DNA from 3 places in the Alteromonas sp. DYW1 genome. Region 3 is predicted to be linked to each of the others. Evidence: predicted binding sites of a transcription regulator. Region 3 holds the regulator's gene; each other region holds the start of a gene.
What was found. The regulator sigma-54, encoded in region 3, starts transcription at its own class of promoters, with help from an activator protein. The targets are predictions, from matches to a motif close to GTTGGCACGNNNNTNGNNT.
Positions count from the first base shown of each region.

Region 1: a site for sigma-54 is predicted at 2,975-2,993, ahead of AC121Z_RS05840 (FlgO family outer membrane protein). Genes of this name have one in related genera too.
Region 2: a site for sigma-54 is predicted at 2,770-2,788, ahead of glnK (P-II family nitrogen regulator). Genes of this name have one in related genera too.

Region 1 is NZ_CM186038.1:1,294,685-1,299,009, reverse strand. Features, by position in the region: gene mnmC (bifunctional tRNA (5-methylaminomethyl-2-thiouridine)(34)-methyltransferase MnmC2/FAD-dependent 5-carboxymethylaminomethyl-2-thiouridine(34) oxidoreductase MnmC1) at 1-738, shown strand, start outside; gene AC121Z_RS05850 (FlgO family outer membrane protein) at 746-1,516, opposite strand; gene AC121Z_RS05845 (FlgO family outer membrane protein) at 1,522-2,274, opposite strand; gene AC121Z_RS05840 (FlgO family outer membrane protein) at 2,319-2,939, opposite strand; gene AC121Z_RS05835 (YfcL family protein) at 3,105-3,377, opposite strand; gene AC121Z_RS05830 (ATP-NAD kinase family protein) at 3,475-4,325, opposite strand, start outside.
Region 2 is NZ_CM186038.1:404,889-409,213, reverse strand. Features, by position in the region: gene ggt (gamma-glutamyltransferase) at 1-904, opposite strand, end outside; gene AC121Z_RS01845 (ammonium transporter) at 1,117-2,355, opposite strand; gene glnK (P-II family nitrogen regulator) at 2,387-2,725, opposite strand; gene AC121Z_RS01835 (hypothetical protein) at 2,951-3,655, shown strand; gene AC121Z_RS01830 (hypothetical protein) at 3,892-4,182, shown strand; gene AC121Z_RS01825 (hypothetical protein) at 4,193-4,325, shown strand, end outside.
Region 3 is NZ_CM186038.1:712,905-717,229, forward strand. Features, by position in the region: gene lptA (lipopolysaccharide transport periplasmic protein LptA) at 1-290, shown strand, start outside; gene lptB (LPS export ABC transporter ATP-binding protein) at 290-1,015, shown strand; gene AC121Z_RS03275 (RNA polymerase factor sigma-54) at 1,087-2,568, shown strand; gene hpf (ribosome hibernation promoting factor) at 2,596-2,883, shown strand; gene ptsN (PTS IIA-like nitrogen regulatory protein PtsN) at 2,928-3,371, shown strand; gene rapZ (RNase adapter RapZ) at 3,409-4,254, shown strand; gene AC121Z_RS03295 (HPr family phosphocarrier protein) at 4,263-4,325, shown strand, end outside.

The sequences.
Region 1 (4,325 bases), 580 kb from region 3:
CTATATACTTCAAGTACGTATCAAGACCATCATTACCTTGAGAATGAACAACAGGCACTGCGTATTGAGATTACCCATGCAGATAAGCCCATTACGCTCTGTGCCGATGCTTTGATTTTTGCCAGCGGACATCAATCAGACAGTTTAGAAGTGCTTAATCACCTACCGTTTGTGCTTACTCGCGGCCAAGTAGAAAAGCTCAATAGCCGTGGTGAATTGACGAACTTAAATACAGTTATTTGCCATAAGGGTTATTTAACTCCTGCTTACAAAGGCACGCATGCACTAGGGTCTACCTATGGCAAAAATGATACGGCGTTAGAGGTGCGCATGGCAGACATAGAACAAAACCTAGCGACTCATCGCAAATCTCTGCAACAATGTGATTGGGCCGGTGCATTCTCACACACAGGTGAAAGTCGAGCGGCTATTCGTTGTTCAACACCAGACCACCTGCCGATCGTCGGCGCCCTTTCGGATAACGCTGCGCAACAAATGCAGTACGCCAATTATTTACAGCGAGGCAATCGTACAGCAAGACAATCTCCGGCTACCTTGTCTGGATGTTATGTCTTGAGTGGTTTGGGATCACGGGGATTCACTACTGCGCCGTTGATGGCTGAGCGACTCGTCAGCGAATTGTTTGCTGAACCACTACCCATGAGTCAGGACTTATTGAATGCTATTGCGCCCAACCGGTTTTTACTGCGCGCAATCAAGCGCGGTCATTTCACGTAGAATGAGCTTACAACGCACTGATATACGGATTGATTTCAGCCACTACGAAATCTGGAATGAGAACATTGGCACTGGCAACAACACGCCTGTCGGCCAAGGCAACAATCCGCGCATTCACCGAGACTCCGTGACTGCGCTGGATGATGGTTCCAGTGAGTACATGATTCATCGCAAGTTTGTCGGCTAAACGCTCAGCATTGCGGCTGAAAATAAAGTCGCCTGTTGGCGTAACGCTAATCGCATTACCAACCTTAAAATCAACCACTCCAATGCCGAAATGCTGAATTTCACCGATAAAGTATTCCGTTAGCTGATTACCCAGTGGACTGGAGGTTTGTAAAGACGCATCCAATTCAACAAAAGAAACAACACCGACTAAATCTGCCGGGGTAAGGGCTACCGCTCGATCCATTAATTGCATCGCTAATTGTGCGGCATACTCGCGTATCGATTTATGCGTGTTCTGTGCAGCAAAAAGTTGCGGTGTACGTGCACGCATTCGACTGTGTTCGCCGTCTAAATCATCCGACAATTGCATGTTGTCGCGACTGTCTGGCTGATAACGTTGAGCAAAATCTAGTGATTGGGAAGTCTGGATATCATTGTTCTGCGCCTTGGTCGCAGCGCTGCGATTGCTCGTGGCCATATGCGTTGATTCAACTGGCTGTGCTGTTTCATCAGGTGGATCAAAAACCGCCATCATTTTATCGGTAATAGCACAACCGGTGAGCAACCCACAGCTTAAAACAAAAGCGTAAACATTCACTAGACGTCCCATTGCACTTATCCTCGCGTCAATCTTACGCCATCCTGCATTTCATCTGATTGACGTTCGCTGGGGATCAGCGCATCAACCACATAAAAAGGCACCAACGATTGTGCACTAGCGACTACCGCCTTAGAGCGCAACCCCAAGATCCGCGCATTGACCAAATACCCCCCTTGGTGCTTCGTTAGCGTACCAGTCAACACGTATTCCATTGGCAAGTTCGCGCTAAGTTCTAGATAATCGCGCGTTAGTAAAAAATCGCCTTGTTCAGTAACACGCACATAATCGGTAGCTTTAAAGTCAATCACAGGGATCCGGAATTTGTGCAACTCATGCACAAATGATTCAGCCATTTGATGCCCCAGTAAATTGGTTTCCTGTAAATCACTATCCAGTAATGCAAAGTGAGTTACCGCAATCGGGGTTTTGGTCGTGATGTATTCCATATTACTGATCATGTCCTGCGTCATGTTCTTGACATAATCGCCGATGTGCTTGGTCAATGGACGTCCTTTATAGGCCCCCTGCACACTTGAATACACTGGTGGCTGACCAAATGCGCCAAAACTATCGGCTTCACCAGAACTCTCCCCCATCGTATCATCAGCTGGCTGAATTCCAGTTATATCAATCACTTGCATATTGGCTGGCGTATCACCAACACGCTGCATGGCCGTAGTCTCTTGCTCTGAGCTAAACATCGAGCAACCGCTCACGATTGCCGTAAGTGCCATCATCGCGACCCAATTGCGTGCTGTATTTTTCATAGAAACACCATTCTTTATTCGTTGTACTGCTATGCACTGACTTTTCATAAACTTGCCTCTGTGCGATAAATCCTGCCATTACGCGTAGTGACTTGCTCCCGTTGCCAAAAAAGCTCCGCGGGGAAAAAGCGTGTTGCAGCAGCGATGACATCTTTATTCTGTGCATTAATGATGCGGGCGTTGACCACTGCGCCTTCTTGCTGATAAACCAGCGTCCCGGTGATGTAGTAGTCCACCGAATTTGATGAAGTCAGACGCTCAATATCGCGAGTTAGTACCCGATCAGAAGTATCATTAATTAATATATCGTTGGAAAGCTTAAACTCTTGAGTGATAAAGCCACGCCGCGCTGCCTCTGTCATCATCCCCTGCTCGAGTTGGTGGCCCAAATACATCAATGGACTTTGCCAATCGGGATCATGTTGTAATGTGTCGACGGGCACAAATCCCACGACTGCGTAGCGCGAGTTACGGTTACTCCGTACCCTACTGAATAATTCATTGGCTAATTGATGGGTATGCAGCTCAACATTACCGAGAGCGGAAGAAATTGTCGGGGCTGGATCCACGAGATTATCATCTGGCGTTTGTGAGCAGCCATAAAGGAGGTACAGGCTACATAAAACCAGCAGTATGTGTTTTTTAAGCGCGGCAACGGGTAACATAATTTTGCTTCTGGTTAACTTTCCTGACGTAATCTAAGCAAGAAGTTAGCCAAAGCGCTTATCAATAATCTTCTTTTGGCGTCCCGCTGGTATGGCGAGGGTTAGCTGATATATGCCAACGGCTAACGTACAAGCTGGATACGTTCAGCGGCAAGTCATTGCCGCTTAGCCACTGGTTGTTAGTAGTGACTGCCATAATGCATACACCTGACCTTGCTCAGTTAACGCTAATTCATCATTGCTAAATGCAGCTTTTAAACTGGCTTGCATAAATTCATCCAAGTGCACAATGCTTGCGTCTGGCAACTTTTCAGTTTGACTCACCACTATATCAAAGTGGCCATGCAGATAACTTGCGATAAATAACTCATGATCATCAGCATGATTAACTGCATCAAGCAGTTTGTCTTCAATTTGATCAATTTTATGCTTTAACATTTGGTTTATTTTCCGTTGATTGTTGGCCAAGACTTTGGCGCATCAATGTATGGCCTTTGCCAGCCCGTTAATCATCGACCTGTAATCGAGGATTAACTTAAACTGTTCCAGCAACCGGATAAAGTACGTGATCTCGATAACCGGTCGTTACGCGGATGGTTCCAGCTAATGCCTGATCAAGCGATACATCGCCCGTATCAACCTGAATAGCTCTTCCCTGCAATCCCTGCAACTTGCTCTTACTGGCGAGCACAATGATGTTTGCCTGACCTGCATGGCGAATCAGTGGTGCCGAAATTTGTTGGTTTCCACGCCCAAAAATATGCCCTTGGCCACCGATCAAAGTCACTACGATTTTGACCGGTTTATTGCCTATCGCGGCGAGTAATTCCTGCGCAGAGAGATCCTTACCAATCACTGCATTGTTGAGCACCAAATCAATCCCTAGCAACGAATTATCCAAACCAATACTCTGCATTGCACCATTGATCGTTGAGCCTGAACCGATCACAAACATATGTTCAGGAAATTCATCAAAGAGTTCCTGCAAGTAATCGCCAAATTCCATAATGAGTAGTTCATCACTTTCCTTACCCCCCATTTTTACTGCTTGAATGTATTGCAGTTCTTCAGGGACTTGCATTTCCCCCACATGTTTAGCAATCACTTGACCTTGCCGAAAAGCAATTTCATCTATATCGCGAACCTCAGCTTCTTTTACGCTGACTAATTCGCCATTGACTAGCTTTTCTAGCACAACACCTGCTGCACTTGGTGAAACGGCATAAACGCCAGAATGAATTTTACACCCCGCAGGGATCCCCAAAACTGGCAGTTTATCGCCAATTATTTGATAGATATCGGTTGCGGTACCATCCCCACCAGCGAAAACCAAAGCATCGATGTTCTCTGTTAACATACGCTTAGCTGCCGTTTGCGTATCTTGGG
Region 2 (4,325 bases), 310 kb from region 3:
TACCTTCAACGTCAAACTGCTCCATAATATTAAGTATTTGTAGTGCTGCAATACCTTGACCATTGGGCGGCAATTCCCAAACATCATAGCCACGATAGTTCGTCGCCACAGGGTCGACCCAATTTGATGTATGACTAGCCAAGTCCGCATAACTCAAAAAGCCACCTTGTGCTTGCATGTAAGCAGCTATGCTGCGTGCTATGTCACCTTTGTAGAACGCATCACGTCCGCCGGTGGCAATCTTTTCATAGGTTGCCGCTAGGTGCGGATTGGTAAAAATCTCTCCCTTTTTAGGGACATCTCCCCCGGGCATAAACACATCTGCGAATCCAGCATATTCACCAATCCGCGCTTTATTTAACGCGAAGTAATAAGCCACTAATTCTGTTACCGGAAAACCCTCTTTAGCATAAGTAATGGCGGGCGCTAGTATGGCAGTCATGGGAATGCTGCCAAACCGTTCGTGTAACATGAACCAGCCATCCACTGCGCCAGGAACTGAGACCGGTAAAGGGCCAAACTTTGGGATCGAAGTGAGAGATTGTTGCTTAAAATAATCCAGTGTTAAGCTTTGCGGAGAGCGGCCTGAAGCATTCAAACCTATCAGCTGCTGAGTCTTAGCATCCCAAACTATTGCAAATAGATCACCACCAATGCCAGATCCGGTCGGTTCAACCAGACCCAACATCGCATTTGCCGCAATTGCCGCATCAATGGCATTACCGCCTTGACGCATGATATCCAGAGCGACTTGAGTGGCTAGGGGTTGGCTGGTTGCCGCCATAGCATTCTGCGCAATCACTTCTGAACGCGAGGCAAACGGCTGTCCAGTAATACGATCATAGCCATAGAGTGGTGAAAAAACACATAACAGAGTCAGGATTAACGTCGCTCGTCTTAGCATTCTGCAAGCTCATTATTTGCGGCACATGACGCTAATATAACCACATCAATCCGCATTTGCTACGCAGCACAGGTACAAACTTACCGAATGGTACTTTGGATCCCGTCAAGTAACGAAAAAAGCCCCGCAATGCGGGGCTAAATGAGGTGAGCAGGCCTTATTATTATTATTATGTATTAGCGCTTTGCCTGTCAGAAACGCTGGAAGGCTAGTTAGCTACGACCGCTGGTGAATTCTGGATAAGCTTCCAATCCGCATTCACTCTGGTCAACGCCTTCAAACTCTTCTTCTTCTGAGACGCGTACACCCATAATCGCTTTGATAATCAACCAAGCAACTAAGCTAGTGACAAAGACCCAAACAAAGATAGTTAATGCACCGATAATTTGGCCTGAGAAGCTTGAGTCGCCGTTAGTCACCGGAACCAGTAATAGACCTAATAAACCAACAACCCCGTGCACCGAAATTGCACCAACTGGATCATCAATCTTCATTTTATCCAAACCGACGATACTAAATACCACTAGAACACCGCCGAGAGCACCGAATAAGGTTGCTTGCAATGCAGTTGGCGTGCTTGGCTCCGCAGTGATTGCAACCAAACCGGCTAATGCACCGTTTAATGCCATGGTTAAATCTGCTTTACCAAACATGATACGGGCCAATAATAAGGCAGCGACCAAGCCACCTGCTGCCGCAGCGTTAGTGTTTAAGAACACCACAGCAACACTGTTAGCACTTTCAACGGTTGCCGTTGCTAGCACTGAACCGCCGTTGAAACCGAACCAGCCCATCCAAAGGATGAAGGTACCTAAGGTCGCTAGTGGAAGGTTTGCACCAGGGATTGCCTTAACTGAACCATCTGCACCGTATTTACCTTTACGAGCACCAAGGATTAATACGCCTGCCAAAGCAGCGGCTGCACCAGCCATATGTACAATACCTGAACCGGCAAAGTCACTGAAACCAAGGTCGCCAAGCGTATACAGACCAAATACTGGGTTACCGCCCCAAGTCCAAGAGCCTTCCATCGGATAGATAAAGCCAGTCATAACCACAGCAAACAGCAAGAATGCCCATAGTTTCATGCGCTCAGCGACAGCGCCAGAAACAATCGACATAGCCGTTGCTACAAAAACAACCTGGAAGAAAAAGTCAGCTGAAGGAGCATAAGTTGCTGGGTCTTCAGCAACGCCTGTCGCGCCATCGGCCATTAACCCATCCAAGAAGAAACCGCCACCGTACATAATGGCATAGCCACAAATCATGTACATGATGCAAGCGATTGCATACAAGGCAACGTTCTTAGTTAAGATCTCTGTGGTATTTTTAGTTCTTACTAAGCCAGCCTCTAGCATGGCAAAACCAGCAGCCATCCACATAACCAGTGCGCCGCAAATTAAGAAGTAAAAGGTGTCGAGTGCATACCCGAGTTCAAATGTAATTTCCATTATGAGTTCTCCGCAAATCTAATTTCTGAGGTTACAGCGCTTCAGCATCTGCTTCGCCAGTACGAATACGTACAGCCTGATTCAGGTCATACACGAATACCTTACCGTCACCGATCTTGCCGGTTTTCGCTGCGCTTACGATCGCCTCCACTAGACGCTCTACTTGATCGTCTAGAACTGCAATTTCCAGTTTCACTTTAGGTAGAAAGTCCACTTGGTATTCAGCGCCGCGATACAGCTCGGTGTGGCCTTTTTGGCGTCCGAAACCTTTCACTTCAGTAACGGTTAAACCGTCAATACCTATTTCGGAGATAGCTTCTCTAACATCATCAAGCTTAAATGGCTTAATGATGGCGGTTACTAGTTTCATAAGTTGCTCCCACGGATTGTGTGTGTTTGTTGTTTGAAGTTCCCTCACAAGTCTTATGCCAAAAATTTAATTCTTTATTTTCAGCATGTTAGAGTTTTTGCCCGACTGGAAAACTGCCACTTTTGCACTATTTTTGAGCTAAAGCCTATAAATGCACCATAATGGTGCGATTGATTTTACGCGCTCGCTTGGGAACTAATTGATAACGCTTTGCTCTGATTGAGCATGATACTTTTAAGCGACGAAACCCGACCTCAAAATGCAGTGAAGAAGCCAAATTCACTGCCTATCGTTGTAGCAGTTTCAGTGCTGATCCATGCCGGGCTGATCGGGTTAATGAGCGTGCCTACCCAACAACTAGCGACACGCGTTGGGCCACCAACTCAAGCAATTAAAGCAACCATTGTTTACCCCAGTTTACTGGACTTAAAAGAGAGGTTTAATGCAGACGTGGATGAACCAACTAGCATTGATGATCTAAGCAATCGACCACAACTGCCGCAGGCGCAAACTGTCGAGGAAATGTTCTCACAATTAGAGCAAGAGCCAACGGCAGCAACACCATCCGGAACGGAAGATACAGCATCGGTTGCAGCAGAACAGACAACTGCCCCCGTAACGGGAGCGCGGGCGGTGAATAGCCTTGACCGAATGCGCAGCCACTTAGGCCAATTACAGCAACAACAACAGCACGCGCTTGCACAACAACAAGCGAGTCAATTCCAGCAACAAAAGCAGTCACCTGATTTACGCATCCCTGACTACCAGACCAGCGAACTCCCACCGATGGTGAAAGAAAAGATCGTGAACTGTGACCAAACGGCAGCCAATGTGTTGCGTGTCGTCAGTCAAATCGCAGGCGGGAATTTGCGCTGTCGTGACACTGTCGATTTCAATCAATATATTGAAGACCGGCTGGAGAAACGCTAAACGCGAAAGTTAGTCAATTTGACTATTTGAGTGGTCAAATTTGTTATTTTTTTGTTCCCTATCTCCCACCGCACTATCAAGCGCTCAACCAAAATTAAATTATTTTATTATATTTCAATGATTTAAAAATTTCTCAAGAGCTGGCACAACTATCGCAATAGTCTTTGCGACTTAGTAATACAACTGCCACGCAGTAAACAACAGCGCAGTTAAATCGAAATGAAGAGGAAAAATTTATGCAACGCTTAACAACTGTAAAAACTGCTGCCGCCTGTCTACTTGCATTTTTGAGCACTGGTGCGTTAGCGCACGAAACTTCGATTGAGAGCTACATGGGTACTGTTGTTGCTTCTCACGTAGCAGAGACCACGTTCGAACTAAACAATAACGCCCGACAAAACGTTGCCAACACAGCGTATCAATTTGCCCTTGATGGTGAAGAAGAAGCGACTATGGTCGCCAAAGTGTCAGTGACAACGTTAACTGCTGAAGAGGCTAAAGCGACACCAGAAAATGGTGCGGAGTAGGAACTAGGCTATGATTGATCCCATTATTCTGCTGTTGGTATTGATGATCCCGATCGCTGCGTTTGTCATTGCTGGAGTGACGATTGCTACACTCACCCAAACACTAAAAATCAAACGCAGCATCCGCACCATTAGACCACTAT
Region 3 (4,325 bases):
CGCAAAATATGGATGATGGCAGTCGAGTAACGGCGCAGGCGAATTCAATTACTTATGCTGTATCGTCACGCGCCATTACCTTAGATGGTTCAGCACAGTTGGTGCGCGACAGCAGTATGGTACAAGGTGATTTGATCCAATTTGATATGGAGAAAGAGCAGCTACTTGCGCAAAGCAATGATAACGATGAAGAGCGCCGGGTTACCACCGTATTTCGCCCAGAAACGTTTAAAGATCTGCAAGACGACGAGCCAGAAGAAGAGCAACCGCAACAGGAAGAGCCGCGATAATGGCTACGCTGATCGCGCAGAACTTAGCGAAATCTTATAAGTCCAGACAAGTTGTTAGAGACGTTAGTCTCAGCGTTGATAGCGGTCAAATCGTCGGCCTGCTGGGGCCTAACGGTGCCGGTAAAACAACCACGTTTTATATGATTGTGGGGCTAGTGCCATTGGATCATGGGCGGATTTATATTGACCAATCTGAACTCACTTTGTTGCCCATGCATGAGCGGGCGCGTCAAGGTATCGGCTATTTACCGCAAGAAGCATCGATTTTCCGTAAATTAACGGTGCTCGAAAATATCATGGCTATTTTGCAGACTCGCAAAGAATTAACCACTATTCAGCGGGAGCAAGAGGCAGATGCATTGCTCGACGAATTTAATATTAATCATATTCGCAACAGTCTTGGAATGAGCTTGTCGGGGGGGGAGAGACGCCGAGTTGAAATTGCCAGAGCTCTGGCCGCCAACCCACAATTTATCTTGCTTGATGAACCGTTTGCTGGAGTTGATCCTATCTCGGTCAACGACATTAAAAAAATTATTCAGCACCTGTGCGAGCGCGGTATCGGTGTTTTGATAACTGACCATAACGTCCGTGAAACCCTTGATGTTTGTGAGAAAGCGTACATTGTTAGTCATGGAGAGTTAATCGCTGCAGGTACGGCAGACGAGGTTTTAGCAAATCAAAAAGTGAGAGATGTATACCTCGGCGAGCAATTCAGGCTATAGTTAACCTAACGATAATAATTTGTGCAAAGCAGAGTTCGTCAACACATGGTGTGGGAAGTAAAGAGCAATAAATGAAGCCCTCGTTACAGCTTAAATTCAGTCAACAACTTACGATGACGCCGCAGTTGCAGCAAGCAATCAAACTGCTGCAGTTATCGACGCTCGACTTACAAACCGAAATCCAAGAGGCGCTTGATTCTAATCCATTACTCGAGTTAGAAGAGGTTCACGAGCCAGACAGCAACAGTGATCTGCAGACCAATAGTAAGGAAAAGGAAGAGCCAACGGCGAATTCCAGTGATGATTCACTTGAAAGTGGTGATGCGCTTGAAAAGGCCGATTTGCCGGATGAGTTGCCCATCGATAGTACTTGGGATGAATACTACAGTGCTTCATCGGCACCAGCACCAATGTCTTCAAGTAGTGATGATGACCAGGTTTTTCAGGGGGAAACCACCGACAATATACAGGACCATTTGCTGTGGCAGATGGACTTGACTCCTTTTAGCGAAGTCGATCGCGCCATCGCCATTGCAATCATCGATTCGATTGACGAATCAGGTTATTTAACCTGCACAGTTGAAGATATTCTCGCCAGTGTGAATGATGACGTAACGGACGAGCAGGTTGAAGAAGATGAAGTCTTGTGTGTGCTGAAACGCATTCAAATGTTTGATCCTATCGGCTCTGGCTCTCGCACACCGCAGGAATGCTTGTTAGTCCAACTTAACCAGTTTGCGCCTGACACTCCTTGGGTAGCAGAAGCCAAGCAAATTCTCATCGAATTTTCTGATCTGTTAAGCAGTAAAGACTATCGAACTTTGATGCGCAAAAGCAGACTAAAGGAAGAAGAGCTAAGAGAGGCACTACGCTTATTGCAAACGCTTAATCCGCGTCCAGGCAGTGCGCTGATTACGAAGGAGCCAGAATACGTTATTCCGGATGTATCAGTCAGTAAGAAAAATGGTCGCTGGAATGTCGAGCTAAATCCAGACAGTTTGCCTAAACTAAGTATAAACCAGCAATATGCTGCCATGAGTCGCAACGCGCGCAACAGCAGCGATTCGCAATTTATTCGTTCGCATATGCAAGAAGCTAAGTGGTTCATAAAGAGTTTAGAAAGCCGCAATGAAACATTATTAAAGGTGGCTAACTGTATCGTGCAGCAGCAAATTGGCTTTTTTGAGCATGGGCCAGAAATGATGAAACCCATGGTGTTAAATGACGTGGCTGAAATGGTAGATATGCATGAGTCAACCATTTCACGGGTAACAACGCAAAAATATATGCACACCCCGCGCGGCATTTTTGAACTGAAATACTTTTTTTCTAGTCACGTTGCGACTGACGGGGGTGGCGAATGCTCCTCTACGGCGATACGTGCATTAATTAAGAAGCTGGTGGCAGCCGAAAAACCGAGCAAGCCACTGAGTGATAGCAAGATTGCTCAATTGTTGGCGGACCAAGGTATACAAGTGGCCCGTCGGACAATAGCAAAATACCGTGAATCGCTCGCGATTCCCCCGTCCAATCAACGTAAGAGTTTACTCTAATAGCTCGAACAAGAAGGAAGACGATATATGCAAATTAACTTAACTGGTCACCACGTTGATATTACCGATTCGCTCCGCAATTACGTCGACACCAAATTTTCAAAGTTGGAACGACATTTTGACCATATTTCCAACGTGCACGTGATATTAAATGTGGAAAAGTTAAATCAAAAGGCTGAAGCAACTGTGCATCTGAGTGGTGCGGAGATATTTGCATCATCGGAAGATACTGATATGTATGCAGCGATTGATAGCATGATAGATAAGCTTGATCGTCAGGTTATCCGGCATAAGGAAAAGCTGAAAAAGCATTAAAGCGGTCCTCTCCATCTTGGAGATTTGGAGTTTTTTAATAAACCATGAACCTACAAACAATATTAAGCACGAACCGCACGCAATGTGCGGTTCAGTGTAATAGCAAAAAACGAATTCTAGAAATCATTAGCCAACTCGCTGCGGACAATAATCCCGATATTGACCAAGATAAAGTTCTCGCTGCTCTCATGCAACGTGAACGCATGGGAAGCACTGGAATCGGCAATGGTATTGCTATCCCACATGGTCGCTTGTTGGGCTTGAGTAACGTTATGGCAATCGTAGTAACCAGTGAGCCTGCAATCGATTTTGACGCTATCGACGATAAACCCGTCGATATTTTCTTTGCTATTCTGGTGCCAGAAGATCAAGCTGACGGCCATTTGCAAACGTTGGCGAGCGTTGCTGGGAAGTTAGCAGACAAAGATCGGGTTAAATTAATCCGCAAAGCGCAAACAAGTGATGAAATCCTGCAAGCTTTGGCCTAATCTGTACACATTAATCTAAGGGAATTGATACGTTCACATGAAACTTATTATTGTCAGCGGTCGCAGTGGCTCAGGGAAATCAATTGCGCTACGTGCACTGGAAGATTTAGGTTACTATTGTGTTGATAATATACCCGTCAATCTACTCCCCACCCTGACACATGCCGTGGTCGATGAGTATGACCTTGTCGCGGTAAGCATTGATGTTCGCAACTTGCCAAAAGATCCCAATGAACTTGTAGAAATTCTTAATTATCTCCCTGACGCATGGGACATGAACGTCATCTATTTAGACGCCAGCGATGATGAGCTAGTTAAACGCTTCAGTGAAACCCGACGTTTACATCCACTGTCAAAGGAAAATCGTTCACTCTCAGACGCCATCATTGCCGAAAAACAGTTACTTGCTCCAATTGCTGAACGCGCTGATCTCTATCTGGACACTGACAAACTATCCGTCCATCAGCTAGCTGAATTGATCCGTGAGCGAGTGTTGGGAAAAAAGAGTTCTCGTTTGGTTTTGGTCTTCGAGAGTTTTGGCTTCAAATATGGTATTCCCAAAGATGCCGATTACGTTTTCGATGCCCGGTTTTTACCTAACCCCCATTGGGAGCCCGATCTTAAACACCTAACGGGCTTAGATTCACCGGTTGAACAGTTTTTAGGTTCGCAGCCGATTGTCACCAAATTTGTTTGGCAGATCCAGAACCTTATTTCGACGTGGTTACCGCATTTAGAGCGCAATAATCGTAGCTATGTGACAGTTGCGATTGGTTGTACTGGTGGTCAACATCGTTCGGTGTACGTAACTGAATGCTTAGCGCGGACCTTTCAAGATATTCATCCTGATGTGCAGATCCGCCATCGTGAGCTGAATCGGTAGAGGGATTTATGGCGCGTATTGAAGAGACTGTAACCATCGTCAACAAGTTAGGTTTGCATGCCCGCGCGGCG